One region of the Arthrobacter sp. SIMBA_036 genome, then DNA from elsewhere that is predicted to be linked to it. Evidence: riboswitches for the same ligand, from Rfam matches in the RefSeq annotation. Region 1 holds a riboswitch; each other region holds the start of a gene.
What was found. Region 1 has a riboswitch for thiamine pyrophosphate ahead of thiC (phosphomethylpyrimidine synthase ThiC). Riboswitches for the same ligand answer to the same signal wherever they lie in the genome.
Positions count from the first base shown of each region.

Region 2: linked by a shared signal. The riboswitch ahead of thiO (glycine oxidase ThiO) and the one ahead of thiC (phosphomethylpyrimidine synthase ThiC) in region 1 are both predicted to bind thiamine pyrophosphate.
Region 3: linked by a shared signal. The riboswitch ahead of thiD (bifunctional hydroxymethylpyrimidine kinase/phosphomethylpyrimidine kinase) and the one ahead of thiC (phosphomethylpyrimidine synthase ThiC) in region 1 are both predicted to bind thiamine pyrophosphate.
Region 4: linked by a shared signal. The riboswitch ahead of SB659_RS13765 (ECF transporter S component) and the one ahead of thiC (phosphomethylpyrimidine synthase ThiC) in region 1 are both predicted to bind thiamine pyrophosphate.

Region 1 is NZ_JAWRXG010000001.1:574,601-579,401, reverse strand. Features, by position in the region: gene SB659_RS02660 (VOC family protein) at 1-457, opposite strand, end outside; gene SB659_RS02655 (amidohydrolase family protein) at 536-1,636, opposite strand; TPP riboswitch at 1,698-1,805, shown strand; gene thiC (phosphomethylpyrimidine synthase ThiC) at 1,774-3,597, shown strand; gene SB659_RS02645 (alpha/beta fold hydrolase) at 3,580-4,302, opposite strand; gene ffh (signal recognition particle protein) at 4,348-4,801, opposite strand, start outside.
Region 2 is NZ_JAWRXG010000001.1:264,146-268,946, forward strand. Features, by position in the region: gene SB659_RS01285 (DEAD/DEAH box helicase) at 1-651, opposite strand, end outside; gene SB659_RS01290 (RNB domain-containing ribonuclease) at 884-2,395, opposite strand; gene thiE (thiamine phosphate synthase) at 2,463-3,146, opposite strand; TPP riboswitch at 3,173-3,289, shown strand; gene thiO (glycine oxidase ThiO) at 3,282-4,562, shown strand; gene thiS (sulfur carrier protein ThiS) at 4,559-4,795, shown strand; gene SB659_RS01310 (thiazole synthase) at 4,799-4,801, shown strand, end outside.
Region 3 is NZ_JAWRXG010000008.1:174,247-179,047, reverse strand. Features, by position in the region: gene SB659_RS12700 (Rne/Rng family ribonuclease) at 1-1,895, shown strand, start outside; TPP riboswitch at 2,006-2,103, shown strand; gene thiD (bifunctional hydroxymethylpyrimidine kinase/phosphomethylpyrimidine kinase) at 2,093-3,613, shown strand; gene rplU (50S ribosomal protein L21) at 4,105-4,413, shown strand; gene rpmA (50S ribosomal protein L27) at 4,473-4,736, shown strand.
Region 4 is NZ_JAWRXG010000009.1:159,253-164,053, reverse strand. Features, by position in the region: gene mnhG (monovalent cation/H(+) antiporter subunit G) at 1-328, shown strand, start outside; gene SB659_RS13775 (DUF4235 domain-containing protein) at 325-585, opposite strand; gene SB659_RS13770 (NUDIX hydrolase) at 648-1,337, opposite strand; TPP riboswitch at 1,455-1,591, shown strand; gene SB659_RS13765 (ECF transporter S component) at 1,666-2,286, shown strand; gene SB659_RS13760 (ABC transporter ATP-binding protein) at 2,286-3,905, shown strand; gene SB659_RS13755 (energy-coupling factor transporter transmembrane component T family protein) at 3,902-4,696, shown strand.

The DNA.
Region 1 (4,801 bases):
CCATCACCACGTTCTTGCCGTCCCACTGCCACACTTCGCGCGGCTTGTCGTAATAGAGCTCGATGCCATTGCCCTCGGGATCGGTGAAATAGAAAGCTTCGCTCACTAGATGGTCGGCACTGCCCACGAACGCCCGCGGCTCATACTCGGCTGCGGTTGCAATGGTGGCAGCCAGCGAAGGCTGGTCTTCGAAGAGAATCGCAGTATGGAAGAGCCCGGCCTCGCCACGGCCGGGAAGGAGCAGCCCCGACGCGGGCGCCAGGTGCACCACGGGCTTGCCCACGCGGCCCAGGTACAGGCCGCCGTCCTGCTCAGCCACAACGTCCAAACCGAGCGCGCGCTGGTAATAGTCACTCATGAGCGTCATGTCGCCCACCTTGAGCATGACGGTGCCCATGGTGAGTTCCGCTGGAAGGAGATCCTGGTTGGATAGTCCTGTGGTTGATGATGTGCTCATGTGAAGCTCCTGGTTCCGAGGTTGCCGCCCTTTCGGCACCTTCTATCCTTCTAAATTACTTGAAGCTTCAATTTATTCCTAAAGAACGGCGTTTCGCCTCAACACGATTTTTCCCCTGAGCACTACGTGCCGGAGCGATGAAACAGTGTCCAGTTGGCGCCTGGGATCGGCATCGCACACGACGACGTCGGCACTGGCACCTTCCGCAATGCCTTGGGCCCCGAGCCATCTCCGCGCGCCCCACGTTGCAGCCTCCAAGACGGCCAGTGGCGGAAGGCCGGCGTCGTGCAGTTCCGCCATCTCATCCGCGATCCTGCCGTGCTTGATAACGCTGCCGGCATCCGTGCCGGTATAGATCGCCACCCCCGCTTCGAAGGCTTCTGCCACACGTTCCCGCCTCCGCTTCCACAGCCGGACCATGCGCTGGGCGTACGCAGGAAATTTACCTGCTGCCTGGTCTGCGATATCGGGAAAGGTGGCGATATTAACCAACGTGGGGACGATCGGAACGGATTGCTCCACCAAGCGGGGAATGTGCCGCGGCAGTAGCCCCGTAGCGTGCTCGATGCAGTCGATATCGGCGTCGAGCATCTCATCGATGGTGCCCTCGGCGAAGCAATGGGCCGTGACCCGGGCTCCTTCGTCATGGGCTGCAGCGATGGCGTCCTTGACGGTTTTTGCAGGAAAAGAGGACGCTAGATCCCCCATGTCCCGGTCGATCCAGTCACCAACGAGCTTGACCCAGCCATCGCCGTCGCGTGCCTCCTTGCGGACTGTTTCGACAAGTTCGGACGGTTCAATCTCACGGCCCAAGCCCCGCAGGTAGCGCCGGCTCCGGGCGATGTGCCGGCCAGCCCTCAGCAAGCGAGGCAAGTCCTCCCGTTGCTGGACCCAGCGGGTATCGGTTGGCGATCCGGCGTCACGGATCAGCAGCGTCCCGGCGTCGAGGTCCGCTTGGGCCTGGGCGAGTGTGGTTTGCTCATCAACCGCCCCGCCCACTCCGAGCCCGATGTGGCAATGGGCGTCAACGAATCCCGGCAGGACCCAACCGTCCAACACCGCGTCCGGAGGAGCCGAAGGCCGGTCAAAAGTCAGCTGGCCATCCACTGACCACAGCCCTCGCCGTTCCTGGTCGGCCGAGACGAGCACGGGTCCGGAGAATTCGATGATGTTGGCCATGGCAAAAGCCTAGTCCGGACCCCCAGGGCTGGGACGTCCCTCAAGGCTGTGATAGCTTCATCTACGACCACACGGGTGCCCCTGCAGGGGCTGAGATCGGACTGATGCAGTCTGCGACCGTTGAACCTGTCCGGGTAATGCCGGCGAAGGAAGTGAGCAGTCCCTTGAGTAACACCGAAACACAGCACAACCCTGCCCAATCCCAGTCACACTCGCTGGCCTATCTTGAGGATCCCGGGCACGACATCCGGGTCCCCGTCACCGAGATCGCACTGGAGTCCTCTCCCAACGGCGACCCCAACCCTCCCTTGCAGGTATACCGCACAGCGGGTCCTGGCAGTGACCCAGTGGTGGGTCTTGAACCCTTCAGGGCCCCATGGATTCAGTCCCGAGGCGACACGGAAGTGTATTCGGGGCGTGGCCGGAACCTGCTCGACGACGGGAAGTCCGCCGTTCGCCGCGGAGCTGCCTCGGCTGAGTGGAAGGGCACGCAACCTGTGCCCCGCCGCGCCGTCGAGGGCAGGACCGTCACGCAGATGCACTACGCGCGGCAAGGAATCGTCACCCCGGAAATGCGGTTCGTGGCGCTCCGGGAAAACTGCGATGTGGAACTTGTCAGGAGTGAAGTTGCAGCCGGGCGTGCCATCATCCTCAGCAACATCAACCACCCCGAGTCCGAGCCGATGATTATCGGCAAGGCTTTCCTGGTGAAAATCAATGCCAACATCGGAAACTCCGCAGTCACAAGTTCCATCAGGGACGAAGTCGACAAATTGCAGTGGGCCACGCAGTGGGGTGCGGACACGGTCATGGACCTATCCACGGGCGATGACATCCACACCACCCGCGAATGGATCGTCCGCAACTCCCCCGTACCGATCGGAACGGTGCCGATCTACCAAGCGCTGGAGAAGGTTAACGGCGAAGCGAACAAGCTGACGTGGGAGATCTTCCGCGACACCGTGATTGAACAGTGCGAACAAGGCGTGGATTACATGACCATCCATGCCGGCGTCCTGTTGCGGTACGTGCCGCTGACCGCCAACCGGGTGACGGGCATAGTGTCCCGTGGTGGCTCGATCATGGCGGGCTGGTGCCTTGCGCACCACCAGGAGAACTTCTTGTACACCCACTTCGACGAGCTGTGCCGGATTTTCGCCCAGTACGACGTCGCGTTCTCCCTCGGTGATGGCCTGCGGCCTGGCTCCATCGCCGATGCCAACGACGCCGCGCAGTTCGCGGAACTGGACACATTGGCAGAACTGACCCACCGCGCGTGGGAGTTCGATGTCCAGGTCATGGTGGAAGGCCCCGGCCACATCCCCTTCCACTTGGTCCGCGAAAATGTGGAGCGCCAACAGGAACTCTGCAAGGGGGCACCGTTCTACACTCTGGGCCCGTTGGTCACGGACATCGCGCCCGGGTATGACCACATCACCTCTGCCATCGGCGCCACCGAAATCGCCCGCTACGGCACCGCCATGCTCTGCTACGTGACCCCGAAGGAACACCTTGGGCTACCCAACAGGGACGACGTGAAGACCGGGGTGATCACCTACAAGATCGCGGCCCACGCCGCTGACCTTGCCAAGGGGCACCCAGGGGCCAGCGAGCGGGATGACGCGCTCTCCAAGGCACGCTTCGAGTTCCGCTGGCGGGACCAGTTCGCACTGTCCCTGGACCCTGTCACTGCAGAGTCCTTCCACGACGAAACCCTCCCTGCGGAGCCCGCAAAGACCGCCCACTTTTGCTCGATGTGCGGCCCCAAGTTCTGTTCCATGCGAATCAGCCAGGACATCCGCGATGAATTCGGCTCAGCCCAGTCACAGGAAGCCATCGCGGGAATTTATGCCGGGATGCGCGAAAAGAGCCAGGAATTCCTTGCTGCGGGTGGGAAGGTTTATCTGCCCGAACTTGAAGTGCCTTCCGCGGCAGGCGACGACTCAGGACGCCTGAACTGACATTGCCCGCGCGACGTCCGCGACGAAGGACCGGATAACCCGGTCGCCGTCGATGGAATCCTGGGGCCGGTGCCCGCCTGCTGCTACGCGGTGGAGGGCACCGGTCTCCCGCAGGTAGCCGGCAATCTCTTCATACAACGGCTCCCAGCCACCGGTAAGGACCAAGGTAGGAACCCCGGGAACGATGTGCAGGGGCGCTTCCCAGGGCGGTGCTTGCAACCTGAGCCTTCGGGCAGCGCGCAAGGCCTCCGGGGTGTCCACCTCACCGGTTTCGGCAGAGAATGCCCGCCGAAAATACTCGCGTGGATAATCGACGTCGTTCAGTTGCGTCCGCACCTCGAACAGGGGCTCCATGAGCGCCCTGTGGGAGGCCGTGGCCGGGAGTTCCGCCGTCAGCGACAAGCAAGCCGGCTCAACCAGCGAAAGCGAGTAGACCAGGTCAGGCCGTTCAACTGCCGCCACCATGGCAGAAATGGCGCCTTGCTCATGTGCAACGACGTGGCCCCCACCGGCATCCTTCAGCGCGTTGACGAGGATGGCAACATCTGCCGCGACGTCAGAGGCGAGCGGTTCGGCACGGGCGTCAAAACCGTGCCGACGCAGGAAAAGTGCGTCATAAGCCAAAGCCATGCCGTGCTGCTTCGGCCACGCCGCAGCGCCAAAGCTGCCCAAGCCGTGAACGAAGACTACGCGCTGCTTATGCATTCGATCAGCCTATTCCACGGCCGGGACATCCAGTGATGTACCGGGTTACTTACCCAGGAACTTGTCGAAACCCTTGGGAAGATTGAGCGAAGACGGATCGAAGTCTGCCATGTTCTGACCGAAAGCGGCGCCGGTAGGTGCTGCTGCGGATGCGTTGGCCCGCTTGGCCTCGGCCTCGCGCAGTTCCTGGGCCGCCTTGGCCGGGTTGCCTGAACGCGGCTTTTTCTTCGGCGCGTTCTTGCCGCCCTTACGGCCGCCGCCTGGGCCACCAAGACCGGGGATGCCGGGCATCCCTGGCATCCCGCCGCCCTGGGCAAGCTTCTTCATCATCTTCTGGGCTTGGCCAAAACGTTCCAAGAGACCATTGACCTCGGAAACGTGCACGCCCGAGCCCTTGGCAATCCTGGCACGACGCGAGCCGTTGATGATCTTGGGGGCTACCCGCTCGTGCGGAGTCATGGAGCGGACGATGGCTTCGACCCGGTCGATTTCCCGTTCG
Region 2 (4,801 bases), 310 kb from region 1:
AGTGCCGGCGATGAGTGTCTCGACGTCCGGAAGGAAGCCCAGGTCCAGCATTTCGTCTGCCTCGTCAAGGATCACCATCTTGACGTTCTTCAAGCTCAGGTGCTTCTGCTTATAGAGGTCGATCAACCGGCCGGGTGTACCGACAACAATCTCGACGCCCTTTTGCAGCGCGTCCACCTGGGGCTCGTAGGCCCTTCCGCCGTAGATCGTCGCGATACGTGCATTGCGTTGGCGTGAGGCAGTCTGGAGGTCGTTGGCAACCTGGACCGCGAGTTCACGGGTGGGGACGATCACCAATGCCTGCGGCGCGCCGGGAACTGCGAGCTTGGAGTATCCCGGGTCATCGCGTCCTTCAACCCGTTGCAGGGCAGGGATGCCGAATCCCAACGTCTTACCGGTACCCGTTTTGGCTTGGCCGATGATGTCGTGGCCGCTCAGCGCCACGGGCAAGGTCATGGCCTGGATGGGGAAGGGATGCGTGATTCCGGCGTCGGCCAGAGACGCGACGATGTCGGCGCGGACGTTGAAGTCGGCGAATGTCTTCTCTTCGATCTCGTGGGGCGTCTCGGTGGAGACGATGGTTTCCTCGGGTTCGAGAATTTCGGTGCCGGTGGAGTCGGTGAGGACTTCATGGGTATGCAATTCACTCACAGGGAGTTTCCTTATTCATTTAGGCATTGGCGCTGCATGCTCAACGGGGGCAGCGAAGCCGTTACCGGAGCACGAACGGGCGCACATGCAATTCCAGTGGAAGCCGATCGCGGGCTATCTAGTTACTGGCACTGGTGACCAGCCGGTATATCTCAAGATCGCGTAGGGGCGGGCTTGTTGAGTTCAAAATCATCTGAATCAACGACCGGGCATCCATTACTACTGGCTCAGTCTATCCTCTGGCAGCCTCAAAGCCCGGATCGTCCGTTCCATGGCTTGGCGGGAGCAACTCGAACCTGATCTCGCGATTGGCAATGTCGGCCTGCGTCAGGCGCACCCGGACTTTGGTCCCTGACTCCATTTCACCGTCGCATCGGGCCGTCACGGCCGGATCCGCGATCTGGACGAGGCCGGAAGGGCCGCTCCCGTTGCCGTTTCCGTTTCCGTTGCCTGCTTTGGACCCGGAGATGACCACAGCATCGAATTCCTGGCCGATGAGGTTGGCCACGAGCGCCGCCTCTACCGTGTCAACAGCCAACCGTTCGAGCCGGCCTGCGAGCTGGTCCGAGGTCGCCATGATCTCAGGCAGTGAGGGGAGGGCTTCACGGGCCCAGGCCGGGATTTCCCGCTTGTTGCTGAGGGCCTCGCAGATGACCAGGACGAATCTGTCCACGAGCCTTCGGAGGGGCGCCGTGGCGTGGGCATACGGTGCGCCGATGGCCGCCTGGAGGACCTCTGCGGGAACATCGCCGTCGAAGGGAGTGTAAGCGGCCCCACGGAACAGGGAGCCTGCCGAATGGAGGATGGCCAACTGCTTGGGGTCGGTTGCATCAAGGGTCCGCAGATACTCGCCATAGCTCACCTGGCCGTCCCAAGGCTTGCCGAGGGCCTGTGTTTGCCTCTTGAAATGCAGCAGCGAGCGTTCGTCAGGGGCCGGCATGGTCCGGAGGATCCCCACCTTGCCCGCCAGCATCAGTTGCGCAGCAGCCATCCCTGTCATGAGGGAAATCTGCGCGTTCCAGTCTTCCACGGGCAAAGAGGGGGCGGCTACGATCTTGTACCCGCCGCCGTCGTTCGCTTGGACGATTTCCTGTTCGGGCATGTTCAGGCTGGCCCCGCCACGCAACCGTTCCAGTTCCACCCGCTTGAGGCCGACCTCCTTGAGCAGTTGCAGCGTAGCCGGTGCGGTCCCGGCGTCGATCTGTTGCTGGACGCCGTGATAGTTGAGTTTGGCCCGGCTCCGGACCGTGGCGCGAACCACGGTGACACTGACGACGTCGGCCGCCTGGTCCAGCGCGAAGTTCCACACGAAGGCTCCGCAGTCCTGTCCCTCCAGCAGGCTCCCGGCCTGTTCGCTGATGATTTCCGGGTGCAGCGGAATACGTCCGTCCGGCGCATAGAAGGTCTGGCCCCGGTGGCGGGTCTCCGCGTCAAGGGCACCACCTGGCACGACGAAAGAGGGCACATCGGAGATGGCGTACAGGACCTTGTAGCCGTCTCCGGCACGGTCGATGAACAGCGCTTGATCGAGGTCGGTGGAGGTCGCAGGATCGATGGTGACGAACGGAACATCCCGCATGTCCGCTGCAGGCAACTGGTGGTTTTCCACCGCTTTCCGGGCCTCGGCCACAGCCGCATCCGGATAGGGGCCCGGCAGTTCCAATTCGGTCCTCAGCGCGGCCAGCGCCGCAGCGAGCTGGTCTGTCGGGTCGATGACGTTGGGTGCTATCCGATGATGTGACACGAAAGTCAGGTTAGCCCGAAACGGGCCCGGAGTCTCGAAACCCGGGCAGCATCAATTTGCTGTGCGGCTAAGCGGCGTCCAGCGCTTCGATCAGTGACTTGGCCGCCGTCGTCGGATCAGTGGCTTCGGTGATGGCGCGGACGACGACGACGCGGCTGGCCCCCGCGGCCACCACCTGTTCCACGTTGTCAAGATCGATGCCGCCGATCGCGAACCAGGGCAGCGGTTCGTTCCTCCCAGCCTTCTCCTCCACACGCTTCACGGCTTCTGCGGCATATGTGACCAGCTCCAGTCCGACGGCGGCACGGCCAGGTTTGGTCGGCGTTGCCCAGACCGGGCCAACACAGAAATAGTCCAAGGCTGCCGTGCCCGCAGAAGCGTTGATGGCCGCATCGATCTGCCGGGGATCGTGGCTGGAAAGGCCGATTGCCGTGTTGCCGCCGAGAAGCCCGCGGGCAGCACCCAAGGGGAGGTCTTTTTGCCCGATATGGAACACGGGAGCCCCGGAAACACTGGCGACGTCCGCCCGGTCGTTCACGGCCCATAACCGGCCGTGACGCTCGGCAACCGAACGGAGGATGGCAAGTTTTTCCAGCTCCTCCGCCGCTTCCAAGGTCTTATCCCGCAATTGGATGATGTCCACGCCGCCCTGGAAGGCCGCGTCCACGAAGTCTTCAAAGTCGCCCTGCCTCGCCCGCGCATCAGTGCACAAGTAGAGGCGGGCAGAGGCAATGGCTTGGTGCTGGGTCATGGAACCACAGTAGTTCCTCTAAACTGGGCACGTACTGCGGGAGCCGGAAAACGTCATATGACCGTCCGGCTGAGAGGGCTTCAGCGCCGACCGCTTGACCTGATCCGGCTAGTACCGGCGTAGGGAAGGAAACAGATGGCAGAATCCAGCCACATCCAGGGCGGCGAAGGGCCCCTGCATGCCGACGTCGCCGTGATCGGTGGGGGAGTCATCGGCCTGGGCATCGCCCACGAAGCCCGTCGACTCGGCCGCTCGGTGGCACTCATCGACCCCCGCCCCGCTACCGGAGCGACCTTTGCTGCCGCCGGCATGCTGGCGCCGGTCAGCGAATTGCACTACCAGGAGGAAGCCCTCCTGGAACTCATGCTCGAATCGTCCCGCTTGTGGCCGTCGTTCGCCGCCGGCCTCCCTACAGCTGGCGGGAGCACCGGTTACCGCACGACGTCGACCCTTGCAGTGGGCGCGGACGCGGCGGATCGTCGTGCACTGATGGACCTCCGTTCCGCGCAGCTCGCCGCCGGGCTGGCGGTGGAACCCATGGCCTTGCGGCAGGCGAGGGAGCGTGAGCCGCTGCTGAGTCCACATATTTCCTGCGTCTTTGATATCCCATCCGACCATCAGGTGGATCCACGGAAGCTGGCAGCCTGCCTGTTGGCCCGACTGGCCATGCATTCACCAGCAGACACCACCTGGGTGGCCGGGGCAAGGGACGGATTTGGGGTGGCGTCCGCAGCAACCGGCCTGATGCGGGACGGCGAACGCGTCACCGGCGTCGAACTCGACTCCGGCTCGGTTGTTGTGGCGGAAGAGACGGTGCTGGCCAACGGGCTGGGCGCCCGGCAGTTCCCCGGACTCCCGGACGGGCTGACACTGCCGCTGCGTCCTGTGTATGGCGATATCCTCAGGCTTCGGGTGCCGGAGCACCTCCGGCCTTTGGTCACCTCAACCGTCCGGGGAGTGGTCCGTGGCGTGCCCATTTACATCGTTCCCCGGGATGACGGAACGGTGGTCATTGGGGCAACACAAAGAGAAGACGGATTATCGTCGGGCACCGATGCCGTCTCTGCCGGCGGTGTGTACCAACTCCTGCGGGACGCCCAAGCACTGGTTCCGGCGGTGGCCGAACTCGAACTCCTGGAAGTCACAGCCCGCGCCAGGCCGGGCACCCCGGATAACGCACCGCTCCTTGGGCGCGTCGCCGCTTCCACGGGTCACACTGAAGGGCTGGTCATCGCCACCGGATTCTTCCGCCATGGTGTCCTCCTGACACCAGTCGCCGCCAAGATAGTGGGCGGATTGCTTGATGGCTTCTCGGACCCGCGCTGGTCAATCTTCCGGCCCGACCGGTTCGATCCGCGGCGATCTGGCCTCACGCATTCTGAAAACCCTCAAACGCTCAACCTAGGATCAGCATGAACATCAAACTCAACGGTGCAGACCACGCGGTCGCGGAGGACGTCTCCGTTAGCACGCTCGTCACCGCCATCACAGGGCGGGTCTTGGACCACCGCGGACAGGCTGCCGACGGCGGCAAGCTCGGTGTCGCCGTCGCCCGTAACTCCGAGGTTGTGCCCCGCAGCCAATGGGCTGCAACGGCGCTCGCCGATGGGGACGACGTAGAACTTGTTACCGCAGTCCAAGGAGGCTAAAGCATG
Region 3 (4,801 bases), on a different contig from region 1:
AGGTCAACTGGGACGCCGTCAACCTCGAAGGCCAACCCCGCCGGATCGAAAACGCGCTGAAGTCCGGTGACTCCGTGCTGGTCCAGGTGACCAAGGACCCGGTGGGACACAAGGGCGCCAGGCTGACAAGCCAGATCTCCCTGCCCGGGCGCTACCTGGTGTACGTGCCGGGCGGTTCGATGACCGGTATTTCACGCAAGCTTCCCGACGTCGAACGCAACCGCCTCAAGCGCATCCTGAAGGACCGCTTGCCGGAACACGCCGGCGTCATCGTCCGGACAGCTGCCGAGGGAGCCTCGGAAGAAGAGTTGACCCATGACATCAACCGCCTGCGCGCACAGTGGGATGGCATCGAGGGCCAAGCGTCCTCAACCAAAGTTTTGGCGCCGGAACTGCTCTACGGCGAACCGGACCTCACTATTAAGGTTGTCCGCGACGTCTTCAACGAGGACTTCTCCAAGCTGATTGTCTCGGGCGACGACGCATGGGACACCATCGAGGCCTACGTGACCTACGTTGCACCGGACTTGGTGGGACGGTTGGAAAAGTGGACCAAGGACCAGGATATTTTTGCTGCCTGGCGCATCGACGAGCAGATCCACAAGGCACTCGAGCGTAAGGTCTTCCTCCCCTCCGGTGGCTCTTTGGTCATCGACCGCACCGAGGCGATGACCGTGGTGGACGTCAACACCGGCAAGTTCACCGGCAGCGGCGGAAACCTTGAGGAAACGGTCACCAAGAACAACCTCGAAGCTGCTGAAGAAGTAGTGCGCCAGCTACGCCTGCGGGACATCGGCGGCATTATCGTGATCGACTTCATCGACATGGTGCTGGAGTCCAACCGTGACTTGGTTCTCCGGCGCATGGTGGAGTGCCTCGGGCGGGACCGTACCAAGCACCAAGTGGCAGAGGTGACTTCCCTCGGGCTGGTCCAGATGACCCGCAAACGCATGGGAACCGGCCTCCTTGAGGTCTTTGGCGAGCAGTGTGAACACTGCGCCGGCCGTGGCATCGTGACCCATGACGAACCTGTGGAACACCGCCGCGCCAACGTGGTGGCAGCCGAGCATCACCGGCCGAGCGCCGAGGCCCAACCTCCCGCTGCCCGGACCGATCGCAAGCGTCGCCGCGGCAAGGGTGGGGGACAAGGGCCAGCGGAAGCCGCTGTTCCAGCCCACATGCCTGCGCCGGCACCTTCGGCACCCACGGAAAGCCAGGACCCGGTGCGCCAAGCCAAGGCGGAGGCCACAAGGGCGGCGCTGGCAACTATCGCAGCTGCGGCACATGCCGCGCACCTGCACGACGACGAGGTTCACCGCACCGAGGAGCTGGCGCACCGCCAAGGCGAATCCGGCGAGCCCGTTTCGGGAACCACCCAGGCCGGGCTGCCCGATGCAGAGCCTGCCGCGAGCGACGTCTCCGAGACCCGTTCAACCCCGGTTCTGCGATTTGGCGGCGAGGAAGTCGCCCTTCCGTTCGTCGAACACCACGAGGAGCCAGTGGCAAAGCCAGCCATGAGCTTGGACCTTTTGGCTGAGGCTTTCTCTCATCTGGGAGACGCTCCGGCGTCCGCAGAACAAACACACGCAGGACAGGCACCCGCAGGACAGGAACCGGCTGAACAGGCCCCCGCCGCAGCGGAGCCCGAAACGTCGGCTCCCGCCCCGCAGCAGGATCTGGGCCGTGCGCCTGCTTCCGGGTCGCGCCGTGGCCGCCGTAACCGCAGCGCCAGCAGGGCCCAAGGTGCTGCCAACGAGACAAGCGTGGAGCACACAGTGGGCGCCGCTTCCGGCGGATCGGCCCACGAGGCAAAGGCTCCGGCCGAGCCCGCCAAGAAAGCTTCGTCGGATGAGCCCATCATCCTCGGAGTCGGCGTACCGGCGTCGGAACTGTAGCGCAAACACCTGAAGGACCCGGCAACTCCGCCTACGCGGAGTTGCCGGGTCCTTTGCAGTTCCGGTCGCGGTTCCGAATTACCCAGCGGCAGAATTGGCCGTTAAGCTGGGGAACTGACACGGGGTGCCGGCATTAGGCCAGGCTGAGATCCAGACCCGTTGAACCTGTCCGGTTAGCACCGGCGAAGGGATGTCCCATGACAACGTCGCCATACCCTGCCATTTACCCTTTGAACCTTTCGCGTCGCTCCATACCGCGCGTGCTGAGCATCGCGGGTTCCGATCCGTCCGGTGGCGCCGGGATACAGGCGGACCTCAAGAGCATCGCTGCGCAGGGAGGCTATGGGATGGCGGCCATCACGGCTTTGACAGCACAGAACACCATGGGCGTCCGTGCCGTGCATGTCCCCCCTGTTGAGTTCTTGCGTCAACAGTTGGATGCCATCGGAGACGATATCGCCGTCGACGCCGTCAAGGTTGGCATGCTCGGCGACGTCGCCGTGATCAATGAGGTTCGGGCTTGGATCGAAAAGGCGCGTCCCGCCGTCGTGGTGATAGATCCGGTGATGGTTGCTTCCAGCGGTGACAGGCTCCTGCGCGAATCCTCAGAGTCAGCATTGCGGGAACTCCTGCCCCTGGCGGACCTCATTACCCCAAACCTCCCTGAGCTCGCCGTCCTGTTGGGGGAGCCCGAGGCAACGGACTGGGCTGCGGCGCTGGACCAAGGCAAGCGCCTGGCCGCCGAGTACGGAAACACGGTGTTGGTCAAGGGAGGCCACCTGGCCGGTAGTGAATGCCCCGACGCCCTGGTTAACACCACAGGTCTCCTCGGCCAAGACGTCATCGAAGTAGCCGGCGCCAGGGTGGAGACAGAAAACAGCCACGGGACCGGATGCTCGCTGTCATCGGCATTAGCCACAGTCCAGGTCCGCACCGGTAACTGGGAGGCCTCCCTGCGCGAAGTGAAACCATGGTTGCTTCAGGCGTTGGCTACGTCCGACGTGCTCGGAGTAGGCCACGGGAAAGGCCCTGTGCACCACTTCCACCATCTCCACACAGGGCTCCAGCGGGGGGAGTTTGCCAATGTTCTGTGGCAGGAAGCGCTACCTGAATTGGAGGCGATTTACGGACTCAGCTTCATCCAGGGCATCCAGTCCGGAGCGCTCGACGAAACGGAATTCACGTACTACCTCGCCCAGGACGCCCTCTACCTCAACGGCTACTCAAGGGTGCTGGCCCGGGCCGGCGCACTTGCCCCCACCGAGGAGGAGCAATTGTTCTGGGCCCGGGGATCGCAGATGTGCTTGGAGGTCGAGTCAGAGCTGCACAGGAACTGGTTGAGCACCAGGACGGCGACAACCATAACCGGGCCTGTCACCAAGTCCTACGTGGACCACCTGCTGGCCGCCACATCATCTGGCAGCTACGCAGTGGTGCTGGCCGCAGTGCTGCCCTGCTACTGGCTCTATGCCGAGGTGGGACAGCAGCTGCACTCGGCTTACATCGATGACGGCGCGAACCCCGCCCATCCTTACGCAGCGTGGCTGGCTACCTACGCAGATGAAGGTTTTGCCGCGGCCACCCGGAAGGCCATCGACTTCACCGACGCAGCGGCGTCGGCAGCTTCCCCCCGCGAACGCGAGGCCATGGTGGAGGCGTTTAGGCAGTCCTGCCGATACGAGACAGCCTTCTTCGACGCGCCGAGGCTCTACTCCTGAGGAAACGGCGGGAAGGCTTTCCCACGGCGCGCGGGCTTTCCCACGGCGCGCGGGCTTTCCCACGGCGCGCGGGCTTTCCCACGGCGCGCGGGCTTTCCGACGGCGCGCGGGCTTTCCGACGGCGCGCGGGCTTTCCGACGGCGCGCGGGCTTTCCGACGGCGCGCCGGGGCGTTGAATCGTCCGAATGGTCAATCACCCTGTAGGCTAGACGGGCACGGTGCCGGGAGAGTCCGATACCACTGGTGATGCGGGTCACGGGGTAGCCTCCGGACCCGGCCTCATTTGCAGCTGAAGGTCAAACTAGCGTAATCTTGATCTTCGGTGCTTACGCCAACACTTGGGTTATGCCCCTTGGAATTGTTCATGGGATGACTCGCGGGCTTCGATCAGAAGTCCACGGCGTTGAGGCACAGCGCGAACCAAGCCTGATTCCAGTTAAAGGTTCCGCACGCAAATTTAGTAAGAAACGTCGAGAGAAGTGAGTGCCCAAGTGGTGTACGCGATTGTCCGCGCAGGCGGCCGCCAAGAAAAAGTTTCCGTTGGAGACTACGTAACGCTGAACCGCGTCCCCGGTGGAGCTGGCAGCACGCTTGAGCTGCCCGCCTTGCTGCTGGTTGACGGCGACAAGGTCACGTCCGCTGCTGCGGACCTGGCCAAGGTCACGGTTACGGCTGAGATCCTTGAGGACCTCCGTGGCCCCAAGATCGTCATCCAGAAGTTCAAGAACAAGACCGGCTACAAGAAGCGCCAGGGTCACCGTCAGGAACTGACCAAGATCAAGATCACGAGCATCGCGTAACTTTCGTTACTCTGTTCAGATTTTCAGTTTCCCCAGAAATTTAGAGGCAGGCATTCCAAATGGCACACAAAAAAGGCGCGAGTTCCACTCGCAACGGTCGTGACTCCAACGCACAGTACCTGGGCGTCAAGCGCTTCGGTGGTCAGGTAGTTTCGGCCGGCGAAATCATCGTTCGCCAGCGTGGGACCCACTTCCACCCCGGTGCAGGCGTCGGTCGCGGTGGCGACGACACCCTGTTCGCATTGCAGGCAGGTGCTGTCGAGTTTGGTACTCGCCGTGGCCGTCGCGTAGTGAACATTGTTGCTGCTGCAGCTGCAGAGTAACAACAAGATCTGAACCGGTGGGGCGGGCCAATGGGCCCGCTCCACCGTTCTTTTAACCGCATTAC
Region 4 (4,801 bases), on a different contig from region 1:
CGGCGCCCTCATGTCCTTGGGCGCCGCCATCGGGCTGCTGCGATTCCCTGACCTCATGAGCCGCATGCATGCCGCCACCAAGCCCCAGGTTTTGGGCCTGTTCCTGATGCTGGCCGCGATCGGGCTGCAGATGAGGACGTGGTGGGTGTGGCCTGTGCTGTTGGTTGCATGGATCTTCCAGCTGCTGACGGTGCCGGTCTCAGCCCATATGGTGGGCCGCTCGGCGTACCGGACAAAGCACGGGCACCGGGAGCTGCTGACCAAGGACGAGCTTGAGTCGGTGGTCCAGCGGGCCGCGGAAATCCAGCGCGCCGCTCCCGATGCCTAGACGATGTCCTGGGTCTTGGCGAAGCGGGCGATAGCGTGCTGGGTGCCCCGGCTTGCGAGAACCTGGATGAGCGTGCTCACGAACGCTGAAATCAGCGCGAACGTCAGGGCTGAACGAAGGCTGGTCTCCATGTCGTCATTGCCTGTGGGCGGCTTGTTTCCCGTGGCCTTTTCCCATCCTTTGTTGACGAGTTTGGTTCCGACGAAGCCGGCTCCGAGGCTGACTCCGGCACCCACTAGCTTGAATAGGAAGTTCATGCCCCCAGCCTAATGGCAATGGCAGGAGCGCCACCGTTCGTTGCGGCTTCCCGTCGTGTCCATTAGGGCCCGGCGTGGGCCTTGAGGAACGCGGCAAGGGAACCGGGCCCGGCGAGGACTGGAACGACGTCGTGCTCTGCTGACCACACAGCGTCCACCGAGCCGAAACCGGCGATTTCCTTGAGCAGGAAGTACGTGGGCGGCATGAGCTTGAGGCTGTGTGCAGCCTCAGCCTCCAGGATCTGTTGTACCGGCATCCACAAGGACTGCCACGCCTCCGTTGTCTGGTGCCGCGGGTCAGCTCCCGCGTCCGGCTTTGCGACGTAGAAGAAAGTGTCGAATCGCTTGGGCATGTCTGTAGGGGTGATCCAATTGGCCCATGGCCGGAGATTCGCGGCTTCCAGGGTTAGCCCGGATTCCTCCTGGACCTCACGGATGGCTGCTGCCAGGATGGTGCCGGCCATCTTGTGTGCCTGTGCGGGGTCTTCGCTGATGGAGCTCAAGTGCCAGTCCGCGGCATGGCTCGCCAACAAGTCCGCTGGGTAGTTCCACCCGTCATGATCCGCTGCGTCAACCCGCCCACCAGGGAAGACCACCATGCCGGCGGCGAAATCCATGGTGCTGACACGGTGCTGGACAAAGACTTCCAAGCCACCTGGTGCGTCGCGGAGCAAGATGACGCTCGCGGCGAGGCGCGGTTTTGGCGGGGCACCATCTTCGGTGGGAGTCGTGTGCCGCGAAACGTTGGTCATTGAGTCATTCTCTCAGGTCTCGTTGCGGGGCCCGCTGCGCAGGGAAAACGTCGTCGTAATCATGGAGAGCGGGCCCCGCAACGCAGGTGTAAACTGAACCAGCCCACAAGGGCAGATTCATAACGACAGGGGAGCGCCGCCGTCGTAACCTGCAGCGATGCAGGTGACGCGAGGGCGCTGAGAGTGCGGACAGCCGCAGACCCTCGAACCTGATCCGGTTAGTACCGGCGCAAGGGAGTCGAGCTTCTCAAAGTGTCCGGATCAGGGCGGCGCAGGCCGCTGGGACCCAGGCGCTTTCCCCTCCTGTAAACCTCAGGAGGCAGAAAAAATGACCACGGTAAACGTGAAGAAGACCAGTTACAACTGGCGCGTAGTAGACATTGTGGTGGCGGCCCTTATCGCCATCGCCGGCGGCGTGATCTTCTGGGCTTGGGACCAGGGCGCCGCAATCATCTCCATCCCGCTGGACGCAACGTATCCTCCACTGACCGGCATCATCGCCGGCGGTTGGATGATCCCGGCGGTCTTGGGAGCACTCATCATCCGTAAACCGGGCGCGGCGCTGTTCTGCGAAACCGTGGCAGCAGCCAGCGAGCTCATCATGGGCTCCCAGTACGGCACCACGGTGCTGATCTCCGGCGTACTCCAAGGCCTCGGCGCCGAACTCATCTTCGCCGCCTTCCGCTACAAGAAGTTCAACCTGCCGACGGCGCTCCTCGCCGGAGCGGGCGCGGGCTTGTTCTGCGGCCTCAACGACTGCTTCCTGCCGTGGGGTTGGAACATCGCCTACGAAGCATTCGACAAGCTGACCTACATCATCTTCACCACCGTTTCCGGGGCGATCATTGCCGGCGCACTGTCGTGGCTCGCCACCCGTGGCCTTGCGACGACGGGCGTGCTGAGCTCGTTCGCGTCGCGCAAAGCGGCTTCGGAGCCCGTCTTCAACTGATGGGTTCCACCTACGACGCGCGGCCTGCCGCCATCCTGGCCGAGGGCTGGGGTTGGCGGCATGCCGGGCGGCCCCAGCCGGCCATTCAAGGCCTTGACCTCCGGATCGAACCGGGGGAGCGCGTGCTGTTGCTGGGTCCCTCGGGCGCGGGCAAGTCCACCCTTTTGCATGCCCTCGCCGGGGTCTTGGGTGATGAGGAAGACGACTCGGATGAGACGGGTTCGCTGCTGATCGACGGCGTTGCGCCACGCGCACAGCGGGGCCGGGCAGGCTTGATGCAGCAGGACCCCGAAACGCAGGTTGTCCTCTCCCGGGTGGGGGACGATGTCGCCTTTGGCGCGGAGAACCTCTGCGTGCCGCGGGAGGAGATATGGGCCCGCGTTCATGAAGCACTCGACGACGTCGGCTTGCGCACCGCGGCTGGTGCGGGTTTGGCCCTTGACCACCCGACGGCGGCACTGTCCGGCGGACAGAAGCAACGCCTCGCCCTCGCAGGCATCCTGGCCATGCGGCCCGGCCTGATTCTCTTGGACGAACCGACCGCCAACCTCGATCCCGAAGGGGTCTTGGAAGTGCGCGACGCCGTCCGCCGCTGCCTTGATAGGACCGGCGCAACCTTGGTGGTGGTGGAGCACCGGGTGTCCGTGTGGAAAGACCTCGTGGACCGAGTGGTGGTGCTGCAACCGGGCTCCGGCGGGACTTCAGCCTCACCTGGGAAGTCAGCTGCTCCCGGAGTCCTCGCGGACGGTTCCCCCGGCAAAGTGTTGTCCGAACAGCGCTCCATGCTTATGGCCGCCGGCGTGTGGGTCCCGGGATACGTGCCCCCTACCCGGGCGCGGCGCACTGGACACTCTGAGCGGGGACACTCTGAGCGGGGTAACTCTGAGCCGGGAGCAGCAGAACTTCTCCTCGCGGCACAGGACCTGGCGGTTTCCCGCGAAAAGCCCCGCCGCCGTGGCTTCAAGAGCATCCCGCCCGTCCCTGTGCAGTCTGGAATCACTGCGCAGGTCAGGTCCGGACAAGCCCTGACGATCATGGGTCCGAACGGGGCCGGGAAGTCCACGTTCGCCCTCACATTGGCCGGCCTTCTGGCGCCGGTGCGCGGCCAGGTGAGTGCCGCCGTCGAGCTTTCCCAGGGAGCGGGAATTGATCCGTTCAGGTGGAAGGCCGAACAGCTGATCTCCCGCATCGGAACGGTGTTCCAAGAACCTGAACACCAGTTCGTCACAGGGAAGGTTTTGGACGAGCTCATGTTTGGACCCAAACACTTGGGGCACGGACAGGAGCGCGTGGACGAATTGCTTGAGCGGTTGAGGCTCACCCACCTCGTTGACGCCAACCCGTACACTCTCTCCGGCGGGGAGAAGCGCAGGCTGTCCGTGGCCACGGTGCTGGCCGCGCACCCCAAGGTCCTGGTGCTCGACGAACCGACTTTCGGCCAGGATGCGAACACCTGGGCGGAGCTTGCCTCCTTCCTGTCAGAACTGCTCGACGCCGGAACGGCCGTGGTCTCGGTCACCCACGACCAGGAATTCAGCTCCGTCCTTGGTGGTACCGAATTGCGGTTGGGCCCCGTGCCGCAGGACCGCGAAAGCCGCCAGGAAGCCGGTGCAGCATGAGGGAAGCCTTGACTATGCAGGGCAGTCGCGCCGTGCTGACCCGGGCAAATCCACTGGCCAAGTTCGTGGCCGTGTTCCTGGTTTCGATGGTGTTGGCCTTGTCCATCGATTGGGTTTCGGCCTCGACGGCCATCGTGGCCGAGCTCGCACTCTTCCCCCTGGCTGGCCTCACCCTTCGGCTGTTGTGGCATCGTGCCTGGCCGCTCATCATCGCGGCAGCCATCGGCGGCTGGAGTACAGCGATCGTGGCAGCGGACCGCGGCGCTGTACTGCTCGACGTCGGAATATGGTCAATCAGCGAGGGTTCCCTTGAGCTTGGCCTTGGTTTCATGCTGCGAGGGCTGGCGATAGCCCTTCCGGCTATCCTCTTGATGACCTGTACGGACCCCACCGATTTGGCGGACGCCCTGGCCCAAAAGGCTCGACTGCCGCACCGCTTTGTCCTTGGGTCCCTGGCGGCCATGCGGCTGGTGGGACTGATGGCCGAAGAGTGGCAGACCATTGGCATGGCGCGCCGGGCCCGCGGGGTCGGGTCGCACGGCAACCCATTGCAGCGGCTGAAAGCGACCCTGGGTCAGAGCTTCGGATTGCTGGTCCAGGCTGTGCGGAGGGCCTCGCGGCTGGCGGTGACCATGGAAGCGCGTGGTTTTGGCGGCGGCCAGAGGACGTGGGCCCGCGAATCGTCGTACTCGCTGCTCGACGTTTGGGTGGTGCTAGGGGGGCTGATCATTGCATCGGCAACGGTGCTTGCTGCAGTGGGCGCCGGCACCTGGACGTTTGTGTGGCGGTAACCCACGGTATATCGGCGATATCGCATGGATCGGGCACGGTGTGACGTTTGACGCTCAAATGGCGAATTGCTGGGTAGTTATAGCTCATCTGTGATATTTCTTGGA